DNA from 2 places in the Pseudobutyrivibrio sp. AR14 genome. Region 1 is predicted to be linked to the other one. Evidence: predicted binding sites of a transcription regulator. Region 1 holds the regulator's gene; the other holds the start of a gene.
What was found. The regulator HrcA, encoded in region 1, represses chaperone genes, less so after heat shock. The targets are predictions, from matches to a motif close to TGTTAGCACTCNNNNNNNNNGAGTGCTAACA.

Region 1 (6,360 bases):
TATCTGGAAATTTATCATAGAATTCCTTTTTATCTTTATACATGCGCTCATCTGCATAATGCATAGCCTTTCTAAGACTGCCTCCTTTTGCATCATAATATGTACCGATAGCAAAATATAACCAATCTGGATTACAGGCTTTCTCTCGTAGTAAATTGATTTTTGCTTCAAATTCTTCCTGGGTACTATGAAGAGAGATGATAGTAAACTCGTCACCTCCAGCGCGATATATTTGATCGCCTACAAACACTTCCTTCAATAAAATAGCAGCCTCTTTTAGTAATTTATCACCTGAACCGTGACCCTGTTCATCATTAATATTCTTAAGGCCATTAAGGTCACAGAATGCCACGCTAAATGGCTGTGGGTTGAGCTTTAGTTTTAGAGAAAGTTCATCCACATTTATGTTCATGCAGTTTCTGTTTAAGACTCCAGTTAAAATATCTACGTTGCTAAGATATTCAAGCTTTTCCATAAATATATGATTAGCAATTTCTGCAGTAAGGAAGAAAGAAACCAGTTCTATAGCTTCTTTGATTTTTACTACATTATCACTGTTGAAATCAGTTAAATACAGGTAGCCAATAATTTCTCCCTGATGTATGAAAGGTACAAGAGCAAGGGTGTGAACATCGTTTTCACGCATATGTTTTACCCAATCAGGCGCCTTTTTTTCAAGGACAGCCATATCATGTTCATCCTTAACGATAATAATGTTAGTTTCAGATAGAGCAGCTTCCCAAGTGAGAAACATTTTAAAAGGAGTAGAAGAGAAAAGCTCTTTAATGGTGTTATCCATTTTTTCTCGCATAGATTCACTGATGATTTCCCGGGATTTCTGTTCCTTATCTATAGTTAAAATACATGCGGCAAAAGAATCGGTATATTCTCTTAAGTCATTAGTGACTTTATTCATACTTGAATAGAATTCGGTCTCATCTCTAAGCTCTAAGCAAGTTTTTAATACAAAGCTTGAAACGTCAGGTGATACTGCAGCATATTTTCCAGCGTCTAAATCTTTGTTTAGTGTATAAAGAAACAGACAGTAAGAAATATTATCTGGATGAGAACATTCTACAGGGAGCAAGATATCCTCGGTCCAATAACCGTACAGTTTTCTGGTATCTACATATGTGTGAATATGCTCGCCTTTCCATGCTGCTCGAAAGCAGATTTCTTCAAAATTAGGTTCTTTTGGAAGGTTGGTAGTATATGGTTGTCCTTCGATTAGAGTGTGGATTTCATCATAGGTTATAGTTTTATTATTACAATCATTTGCTGCTATAAACATGTCGTAATAGCCCCTTTTGAAGGCTTCATTGATTGCAAAAAAGCGCACATCACCACAAGAGCCATCTGTGTTTTTTTCCACTGAGAAGACGGCTCCCGGAAGAGTGAAGCTATTAACCATTGTTTTTAACTGAGTGTAAACACCTGATTCCATAAAACAATCCTTTTGCGCTGGTTAATGGTCATCGGCAAATCACTACAATAAATATTAATAAAAAAATGTGCCATTATTGTGAAATGGGGTAATGAAAAATCCTTTTATATTAAAGAAATAAAGGATTTATAAAAAAAGTCTAAAGTCGGTTGACAAACCTTTTATGTAGGTGTAAATTAACATCAGAAAATGATTAGCACTCCATTGAGATGAGTGCTAACAAGAAAAGTATTTAAATTATTGATTACTAATTTCTTCTTGAAGTGAGGTGAATGTATGGCTGATACAGAGCTTGATGAGAGAAAAGTTAAGATTTTAAATGCAATTATCAAAAACTATCTGGAGACGGGTGAGCCGGTTGGTTCCCGTACCATTTCAAAATATACTGATTTGAATCTCAGTTCCGCTACTATTAGAAATGAGATGTCGGATTTAGAGGATTTAGGTTATATAGTTCAGCCTCATACTTCCGCAGGTCGTATTCCTTCTGATAAGGGCTACAGATTCTATGTTAACAATCTGATTGCTTCAAAAGATAAGGAAGTTTCAGATATGAAGGAATGGATGATAGAGCGAGAGGAGAAAATGGAGACACTCCTTAAGAATGTGGCAAAGGTACTAGCTACAAACACTCAGTATGCTACATTGGTTTCTGCTCCATCAGTTATTTCAAATAGATTAAAGTTTATCCAGCTTTCAGCTGTTGATGAGAATCAATTGCTTTCAGTAGTTGTCATGGATGGCAACATAGTTAAGAACAAAATCATTAATGTGGACAAGCCACTTGATAATGAGACATTACTTAAGCTTAATATGCTTTTAAATACTAATCTAAATGGACTTTCAATTGACCAAATTAATTTGGCAGTTATTTCTAAGCTTAAGGAACAGGCTGGTATTCACGATGAGATTATCTCTCAGGTTCTTGATACAGTAGCTGAGACAATTACTCAGGATGAGGATTTGCAGGTATATACTTCTGGTGCTACCAATATTTTTAAGTACCCAGAGTTATCTGATTCTAAGAAGGCATCAGAACTTCTTGATACATTTGAAGAAAAACAGTCTTTGATTGAGCTCCTTACTGATAAGTCATCTGATGAGGAGACAGGCATCCAAGTATACATCGGTGATGAGAGCCCAATTTCCACTATGAAGGACTGTTCGATTGTTACAGCAACATATGAGCTTGGTGATGGTGTTAAGGGTACTATTGGTATCGTAGGTCCTAAGCGAATGGATTATGAGAATGTTGTTGATAATATAAAGAGCCTTAAGGGGCAGCTTGATAAGCTCCTGAAAAAAGAAGGCAAAGATACATGATAGATATAAGGAGAAATAATAGTGGCAGAGAATAAAGAAAAAATGGAAGAGTTCTCTACAGAAGAAGCAGTTAAAGAAGCTGTGGAAAATGCTGAAGAGATGACCGAAGAAGCCGCTCCTGAAGCAGAGGCACAAGAAGCCGAAGCTAAGGATGATAAGGATTCAAAAAAAAGCTTAAAGAAAAAAGAAAAGAAAAAAGATAAGAGAGACGAGCAGATTGAGCAGCTTAATGACAAGGTAATGCGTCAGATGGCTGAGTTTGAAAATTTCAGACGTAGAACTGAAATTGAGAAGTCTCAGATGTTTGCAACAGGTGCAAAGAGCATCGTAGAAAAGATTCTCCCTGTAGTAGACAATTTCGAAAGAGGTCTTGCTACAGTTGAGGAAGGGGCAGATCCATTTGCAGATGGAATGCTTATGATATACAAGCAATTACTTACAACACTTGAAGAGGTTGGTGTAAAGCCAATCGAGGCTGTAGGTCAGGAATTCAATCCAGACTTCCACAATGCAGTAATGCACGTTGAGGATGAGGAAGTTGGCGAGAACATCGTAGTGGAGGAATTCCAGAAGGGTTACATGTATAACGACACTGTAGTCCGTCATTCAATGGTTAAGGTTGCGAACTAAAATGATTTTATAAGTCGAGCAAATCGACAATCAAATTAAGAAAGACTTAATTAGTAAGATTTATTAAGTAGGAGGATATAAATCATGGGAAAGATTATTGGTATCGATTTAGGAACAACTAACAGCTGCGTTGCTGTTATGGAAGGTGGTAAGCCAACTGTTATCGCAAATACAGAGGGCGCTAGAACAACACCATCTATCGTTGCATTTACAAAGACAGGTGAGAGACTTGTTGGTGAGCCTGCAAAGCGTCAGGCAGTTACAAACGCTGAGAAGACAATTTCTTCTATCAAGAGAGATATGGGTACAGACAATGGCCGTATCATCGATGATAAGAAGTATAGCCCACAGCAGATTTCAGCTATGATTCTTCAGAAGCTTAAGAGCGATGCTGAGAGCTACTTAAATGAAAAGGTTACAGAGGCTGTTATTACAGTTCCTGCTTACTTTAACGATGCTCAGCGTCAGGCTACAAAGGACGCTGGTAAGATTGCAGGTCTTGATGTAAAGCGTATCATCAACGAGCCTACAGCAGCTGCACTTGCTTATGGTCTTGATAATGAGCAGGAGCAGAAGATTATGGTATATGACCTTGGTGGTGGTACATTTGATGTATCTATCATAGAGATTGGTGATGGAGTTATCGAAGTTCTTGCTACAGCTGGTAACAACAGACTTGGTGGTGATGATTTCGATCAGAAGATTACAGATTGGATGCTTGCTGAGTTTAAGGCAGCTGAAGGTGTAGATCTTTCAACAGATAAGATGGCTCTTCAGAGACTTAAGGAAGCAGCTGAGAAGGCTAAGAAGGAGCTTTCATCTGCTACAACTACAAACATCAACCTTCCATTCATCACAGCTACAGCAGAGGGTCCAAAGCACTTTGATATGAACCTTACACGTGCTAAGTTTGATGAGTTAACACACGATTTAGTAGAGGCTACAGCAGGTCCTGTTAATCAGGCACTTAAGGATGCAGGTCTTAACGCTTCAGAGCTTTCAAAGGTACTTCTTGTTGGTGGTTCTACAAGAATCCCAGCAGTTCAGGATAAGGTAAAGGCTCTTACAGGTCATGAGCCAAGCAAGACACTTAACCCAGATGAGTGCGTAGCTATCGGTGCTTCTATCCAGGGTGGTAAGCTCGCTGGCGATGCTGGTGCAGGCGATATCCTTCTTCTTGATGTAACACCACTTTCACTTTCAATTGAGACAATGGGTGGTATTGCAACTCGTCTTATTGAGAGAAATACAACAATTCCTACAAAGAAGAGCCAGGTATTCTCTACAGCAGCTGATAACCAGACAGCAGTTGATATTAACGTAGTACAAGGTGAGAGACAGTTCGCTAAGGACAACAAGTCACTTGGACAGTTCAGACTCGATGGTATCCCACCAGCAATGAGAGGTGTACCACAGATCGAGGTTACATTTGATATTGATGCTAACGGTATTGTAAACGTATCTGCTAAGGATTTAGGTACAGGTAAGGAGCAGCACATCACAATTACAGCTGGTTCTAACATGTCTGATGATGATATCGAGAAGGCTGTTAAGGAAGCAGCTGAGTTCGAGGCACAGGATAAGAAGCGTAAAGAGGCTGTAGATACAAGAAACGATCTTGAGAGCTTTGTATTCCAGACAAAGAAGGCTCTTGATGAAGTAGGCGACAAGATTGATGCAGCTGACAAGTCAGCAGTTGATGCTGATATCGAGGCAGCTCAGAAGCTTCTTGATCAGTATCAGACTCCAGAAGAGATGAGCGATTCACAGATTGGTGAACTTAAGGCAGCTCAGGAGAAGCTTACAGAGTCAGCACAGAAGGTATTTGCTAAGATGTATGAGCAGGCTCAGGCAGCTCAGGGAGCAGCAGGTGCAGGCCCAGATATGAGCCAGTTCACTGGTGCAGGCGCTGGCGCAGCAACAGATTCAAATCCAGCAGATGATGTTGTAGATGCAGATTTTAAGGAAGTATAGAATTGAATAATTCATCAGAATTATTCAATTCGTATTTGGCATGATTTTCGAAACTTGATTTTGAAAATCATGTCAAACGAAGTTGGATTAAAGAGCACATTTCCGAAGTGTGCTCTTTAACCGTATGTAGATTATTTAAAGGATACTATTATGGCAGAACAGAAAAGAGATTACTATGAAGTACTTGGAGTTTCCAAGACTGCTTCAGACAGTGAGCTAAAAAGTGCATATAGAAAGCTTGCAAAGAAATATCACCCAGATATGAATCCAGGGGATGCTGAAGCTGAGAAGAAATTCAAAGAGGCTTCAGAAGCATATGCAATTCTTTCGGATGCAGAGAAGAGAAGACAGTACGATCAGTTTGGTCACGCAGCATTTGAAAATGGCGGCGGTGGAGCTGGCGGATTTGATTTCTCAGGTATGGATTTCGGCGATATCTTTGGCGATATTTTTGGTAGCTTCTTTGGCGGCGGTGGAAGAGCAACTTCTAATGGACCTATGCGCGGCGCTAATCTTAGAGCTGCAGTTCATATTACATTTGAAGAGGCAGCATTTGGTTGCGAGAAGCAGATTGAGATTACATTAAAAGAAGAGTGTGCTGCATGTCACGGTAGTGGCGCTAAGCCTGGCACATCTAAGAGAACATGTTCAAAGTGTGGTGGTAAGGGTCGTGTAATGATGACTCAGCAGTCACTTTTTGGAATGGTTCAAAATGTTACTACTTGTCCTGATTGTCATGGTACAGGTGAGGTTATCGATACTCCATGTCCAGATTGTAATGGAACTGGTTATGTGGCACGAAAGAAGAAGATTTCTGTTTCTATTCCTGCTGGTATTGATAATGGTCAGAGTGTTCGCATTCGTGAAAAGGGTGAGCCAGGAAGAAACGGTGGCCCTAGAGGTGACTTGCTTGTAGAGGTTATTGTTGCAAATCATCCTATTTTCCAGCGTAGAGACTATGATATCTACTCATCAGCTCCTATTTCATT
Region 2 (6,360 bases), on a different contig from region 1:
ATCGAATAGGTAGTCAGCAAAAAAGTAGCTCCTTTCAAAAAACTTTGAAAGGAGCTACTTTTATTGCTAGCATGACTACCTATTCGATTTTAATACATGCCACCCATTCCTGCACCAGCGGCTGCGGCTGCAGCTGCGTCAGCAGCAGGATCTTTGATGTCAGCAACAACAGACTCTGTTGTAAGAAGTGTTGATGCAACAGAAGCTGCATTCTGAAGAGCTGTACGTGTAACCTTAACTGGATCAAGGATACCAGCCTTAACCATGTTTACATACTCCTCATTATAAGCGTCGAATCCGATTCCGTCTTCTGACTCACGAACCTTGTTAATGATAACTGAGCCTTCAAGACCAGCATTAGCTGCGATGTAGAAAAGTGGAGCCTCAAGTGCCTTAACAATTACATTAGCACCTGTCTTCTCATCACCTGTAAGTGTATCAGCAAGCTCTGCAACCTTCTTCTGAACATGAATATAAGCAGAACCACCACCAGAGATAACGCCTTCTTCTACAGCTGCACGTGTAGCATTTAAAGCATCCTCCATACGAAGCTTAGCTTCCTTCATCTCTGTCTCAGTAGCAGCACCTACACGAATAACTGCAACACCACCAGCGAGCTTAGCAAGTCTCTCCTGAAGCTTTTCCTTATCAAACTCTGATGTAGTCTCATCAATCTGACCACGGATCTGAGCTACACGAGCCTCGATTGCAGCCTTATCGCCTACACCATCAACGATAACTGTGTTTTCCTTATTAACCTTAACTGACTTAGCACGGCCAAGCTGCTCAAGTGTAGTATCCTTAAGCTCAAGACCAACTTCCTCAGAAATAACCTGACCACCTGTAAGAATAGCGATATCCTGAAGCATCTCCTTACGTCTATCACCATAACCTGGTGCCTTAACAGCTACTACATTGAATGTACCACGGAGCTTGTTAAGGATAAGAGTTGTAAGGGCCTCACCCTCGATATCCTCAGCAATGATAAGAAGTCTAGCACCAGACTGTACAATCTGCTCAAGAACTGGAAGAAGCTCCTGAATATTAGAAATCTTCTTATCTGTAATAAGAATATATGGATCATCAAGATTAGCTTCCATCTTATCCATATCTGTGCACATATATGCTGAGATATAACCTCTATCAAACTGCATACCTTCTACAAGGTCAAGCTCTGTCTGCATTGTCTTAGACTCTTCGATTGTGATAACACCATCGTTAGAAACCTTCTCCATTGCATCAGCAACCATCTGACCAACTTCATCATCGCCTGCAGAAATAGCTGCAACTCTAGCGATCTGCTCCTTGCCATCTACTGCCTTTGACATAGCAAGAATTGCCTCTGTAGCACAATCAACTGCCTTCTTCATACCCTTTCTAAGAACGATTGGGTTAGCACCTGCAGCAAGGTTCTTCATACCTTCCTTAACCATAGCCTGTGCTAAAACTGTAGCCGTAGTAGTACCGTCACCTGCCACATCATTAGTCTTTGTAGCAACTTCCTTTACAAGCTGAGCTCCCATGTTCTCGAATGCATCATCAAGCTCAACATCCTTTGCAATTGTAACACCATCATTTGTAATAAGTGGAGCACCATAAGACTTTGCAAGAACAACATTACGTCCCTTTGGTCCAATAGTAACTCTAACTGTGTTTGCTAATTTATCAACGCCAGCTTCAAGAGCCTGTCTTGCCTCTGCGCCGTACTTAATCTCTTTTGCCATCTCAATCTACCTCTCTTCTATATTAATTATTCAACTACTGCAAGAATATCATTCTGGCGAACAATAATGTACTCCTCGCCCTCAAGCTTAACCTCTGTGCCAGCATATTTTGAATAAATAACCTTCTGACCTTCTTTAACCTGCATAGTAATTTCCTTACCGTCTACGACCCCACCAGGACCTACAGCGATAACAAGAGCCTCCTGTGGCTTTTCCTGTGCTGCTGAAGCAAGAATAATTCCAGACTTAGTTGTCTCCTCTGCCTCGCACTGCTTTAATACAACGCGATCTGTTAATGGAACTAACTTCATTTTATATTACCTCCTAAAATAATAATCTTTTTCATCTGTTAGCACTCTAATGTTTCGAGTGCTAACCACAAAAAGTATAATAGGATTCTGTATTAATAGTTGCAAGTAAAAAGCTTTAGCTATTTTCTACAGAATCCTACTTTTTTCTCGTTTTTTCTCTTTTTTACTCTATTTTTCTCATGAATATATATTATTCATCAAACAAATCATCTGAACCAGGCTCCAATTCAACCTTTTCTACAACTGGAGTTTCAAATGATGGTTCGTCCTCAAATATACTATCCTCTGGAGCAGATACTTCTTCAGTATGTTTGGCTGGCTTAACATTAGCCTCCTTCTTATGACCATGAATACCAATAACCATAAGCAACATTGAAAGAAGTGATAATCCGCCAATAATAATGAAATAAAGGCAAGGAATCAGATTTCCTGAGAAAAATACTATTTTTTCAAAGAATCCAAAGTAAATACTAGCAGCTATAGAGCATGCTCCAAAGAGAAAGCTTAAGAACCATGTGGCCTTTCTCATGTAAAATAGCGCAAATGACTGCTGAAGCATAATTGTTCCAAGCAATGCTCCTGCAAAAATAATAATAAAATCAAGGAATACTACAACAACATTGGAAAGGAATAAAAATCCAGAACCAATAATTGCTAAAATAACGCCCATGGTAAAACCATAATTGCAGATGCTTTTATATTCCTGCTTGAAAAAGTATTTAATCATGTAATATGCGCCAAAGCAGATAAAACATGCCCCAACAGCAATTGAAGCAAATGAATAAATCATATCGCTAACTGAGTCAGCATTCAAAACAAGTAGGCAAATACCTAATGCTAAAAATGCTAGTGCGGCGAAAATATTAGCTATAACTCCGCCTTTTGCTGGTTTAGTTTCTTCGTAATTAGACATAGGTCCCTCCTAACTGAATAAAATCACGATAATATTAATTAATCCGTGAGCAATGATACAAAGAGAAAGTCTTTTATGCTTGGTATACATAATACTCAACACAAAGCCAATCGCTATTGCATAAATAAATTGTACTATATTATTGTGGAGAATACCAAAACAAATTGAAGATATGACAATAGCAGGCCATCTTCCAATCCATAAATAAAGCTGTCCAACTACTATTCCTCTGATTAAAAGCTCTTCTAAAATGGGAATTACTATTCCACTACAGAGCAGCTTAATAAGTATGCTTCCATCAGTTAATGTGGCACTTGCTCTCTTAAATCCCTCAGATGAATTAATAAGTGATGAATGGGTTAATAGAATGTTAAGTACTATTGAAAATGCCACTACACCAACTACCCAAATCACATAGGAAAACAAAGTCTTCCTATCCAAATTATCCTCAGGAATTAATTTAGGATATCTCTTGTATAAGCCATAAATAGGTATAATACATACTAGTCCTGCAATCAGCAAACAAGTCACTTTTCCAATTCTAGCACCAAAGATCTGAATCAAAAAAGAAACGCCCACCTGATAAACTAGGAAGTAAACAACAATAGGATATATAACTTGAAATAAACGATTAGTCTTAATTTCCTTCAATGTAATCTAAAACCTCATCTGGATAATCAAAAACCTCTATAGCACCATGTTCATATAAATCATCTCTAGTACCAGAGCCCCAAGTAATTCCAATACATTTAATGCCAACTTGATTAGCTCCATCCACATCAAACATAGTGTCACCAATCAGAACAGTCTCCTCTTTTAAATGCCAAGGCGCTCTTTCAAAACATAGATTAATAACCTGAGCCTTAGTATCTATCTTAGCATCCATAGTAGCACCACATATCTCGGTAAAATACTTATCGATACCAAGATGGGAAAGTATTTTACGTGCTGTAGGTTCCGGTTTTGAAGTGCACACAAAAAGACAATAACCTCTTTTTACTAAAGAATCCAAAAGTCCCTCAACGCCCTCAAATACATCGGCATTAAGACATCCATCTTCTTTGTCATAGTAATGTCTGTAAGTAGCTACAGCCTCTTTGAAATCTTCATCACGAACATGCAAATAATTTGGAAAAGAATAGGTAAAAGGTGGTCCAACACATTTTTTTAATGTGGCAAAATCAGGTATGTCATACCCAAACTTTTCAAGAGTAAGTTTCAGCCCCGTAATAATACTAGGGGCTGAATCAATTAATGTTCCATCTAAATCAAAATAAACATTTTTTATCATTTTTTTACACCTTTAGTGTCGCGAGTGCCTACATGAAGTCTATTAAGAGCTACAGGCTTACCCTTTACCTTCACGTCCTTTGCCTCTCCATCAGCAAGTACGTGAATCTGTGTAAGGTAATCGCCCTTAGCAAGCTTCATTCCTCTAACACCAACAGCAGTTTTCTTCTTTTCAGGGATGGTTGCTCCATCGATTCTAAGGAACATATCCTTTTCTGACTGCATAACCACAGTATCAGTAGGCTCTAATATCTTAACGCAGATTACTTCATCCTTGTCATTAAGCTTGGTTGCTGCAATAAGCTTACGAGAAACATCAAACTCAGAGCCATCTACCACCTTGATCATGGCCTGCTTTGTACCAAAGATAAGCTTTTTATCTTTTATGTTTTCCATAGCATCTGCAAAGATAAGATTTTCTTTTGTAAGGTCAATCTTTGAGCCCTTTTCAGCAGTATCAATTGGCTGACCCTTATCTCTAAACTTACCAAATGGAAGGGAAAGAACCTTTATAGCATGCATATCACCCTTTTCTGTGAAAAGGCAAATCTTATCTACATTTTTACAGAATACAATCTTCTTAGATTCTGTCTCTGCAGCATCTTTATTACGCTCAAATGTAGGCATATCAATGACACGAGCATAGGCAAATCTGTCGATAAGCACTGCTACATCAATAACCTCGATTGGCTTTTCTTCAACCACTGCCTCTTCTACATTATCAATGACAGTACGGCGCTCTCTTGCATATTCCTTTTTGATTGCCTGTAAATCCTTAATGATTACCTTTGCCATCTCAGCACGAGAGCCAAGAATCTTGTTGTAATCAGAGATTTTCTGCATAGTCTCGGCATAGTCAGCTCTAAGAGCCTCAATTTCAAGACCGATAAGGCGATGCAATCTCATATCAAGAATAGCTTGGGCCTGACGCTCTGTGAATTTAAGAAGAGCTGCGTCCTTCTTTGACTGCTCTGATTTGAACTTGATTCCATCAGTGATACCCTCTACCAAGCAAGCCTTAGCCTGCTTAACATCCTTTGAGCCTCTGAGAATCTCAATAATCAAATCAATAACATCACAAGCCTTGATTAAGCCCTCCTGGATTTCCTTCTTTTCACGCTCTTTGCCAAGAAGATGAGTATACTTTCTAGTGCAAAGCTCATACTGGAAATTAACATGATGTCTGATAATAGGCACAATACCAAGAGTCTCAGGCTTGCCATCAGCAACAGCAAGCATGTTGACACCAAATGTATCCTCTAGACGAGTCTTCTTGTAAAGAAGATTTAATACATTTTCAGCGTTTGCACCCTTTCTAAGCTCTACAATTATTCTAATCTGCTCGCCCTTTGACTGGTTAGAAATATCAGTAATATCGTTAGTCTTTTTAGTCTCTACTAACGAATAAATATCGTTAAGGAACTTACCAATATTGGCACCTATCATAGTGTAAGGAATCTCTGTAATGACAATCTGTTCCTTGCCACCCTTGATTTTCTCAATCTCAGCCTTACCACGAATTTTGATTTTACCAACACCAGTAGAATAAATTTCCATCAAATCATCCTTGTTGGTGATGATTCCTCCTGTTGGGAAATCAGGACCATGGATGATTGATAACATCTGGGCTGTATTAATGTCAGGATCCTTCATGTAAGCAATAACGCCATCAACAACCTCGCCTAAATTATGCTGTGGAATAGATGTAACCATACCTACAGCAATACCGTCAGAGCCGTTAATTAAAATATTAGGAACTCTAACAGGAAGTACCTCTGGCTCCTTTTCAGTCTCATCATAGTTTGGAACAAAATCTACTACATTTTTATCCAAATCACCTAGGTAAACTTCCTGAGCCACCTTAGCAAGACGAGCCTCTGTGTAACGCATGGCAGCAGCTCCATCACCCTCGATAGAACCAAAGTTACCATGACCGTCTACAAGTGGAAGACTCTTTTTAAAGTCCTGACTCATAACAACAAGTGATTCATAAATAGAGCTATCACCATGTGGGTGATATTTACCCATTGTATCACCCACGATACGAGCAGATTTTTTATATGGTTTATTATAATCAACCTTCAATTCGTACATGTCATAAAGAGTACGACGCTGTACTGGC

Region 2: a site for HrcA is predicted at 2,072-2,102, ahead of BLP50_RS01110 (co-chaperone GroES). Genes of this name have one in related genera too.

The regions. Positions count from the first base shown of each region.
Region 1 is NZ_FMUY01000002.1:217,602-223,961, forward strand. It holds gene BLP50_RS02780 (sensor domain-containing diguanylate cyclase) at 1-1,444, opposite strand, end outside; gene hrcA (heat-inducible transcriptional repressor HrcA) at 1,721-2,767, shown strand; gene grpE (nucleotide exchange factor GrpE) at 2,810-3,397, shown strand; gene dnaK (molecular chaperone DnaK) at 3,482-5,371, shown strand; gene dnaJ (molecular chaperone DnaJ) at 5,522-6,360, shown strand, end outside.
Region 2 is NZ_FMUY01000001.1:234,854-241,213, reverse strand. It holds gene groL (chaperonin GroEL) at 90-1,724, opposite strand; gene BLP50_RS01110 (co-chaperone GroES) at 1,751-2,035, opposite strand; gene BLP50_RS01105 (DUF308 domain-containing protein) at 2,226-2,948, opposite strand; gene BLP50_RS01100 (CPBP family intramembrane glutamic endopeptidase) at 2,958-3,512, opposite strand; gene BLP50_RS01095 (HAD hydrolase-like protein) at 3,586-4,239, opposite strand; gene BLP50_RS01090 (DNA gyrase/topoisomerase IV subunit A) at 4,236-6,360, opposite strand, start outside.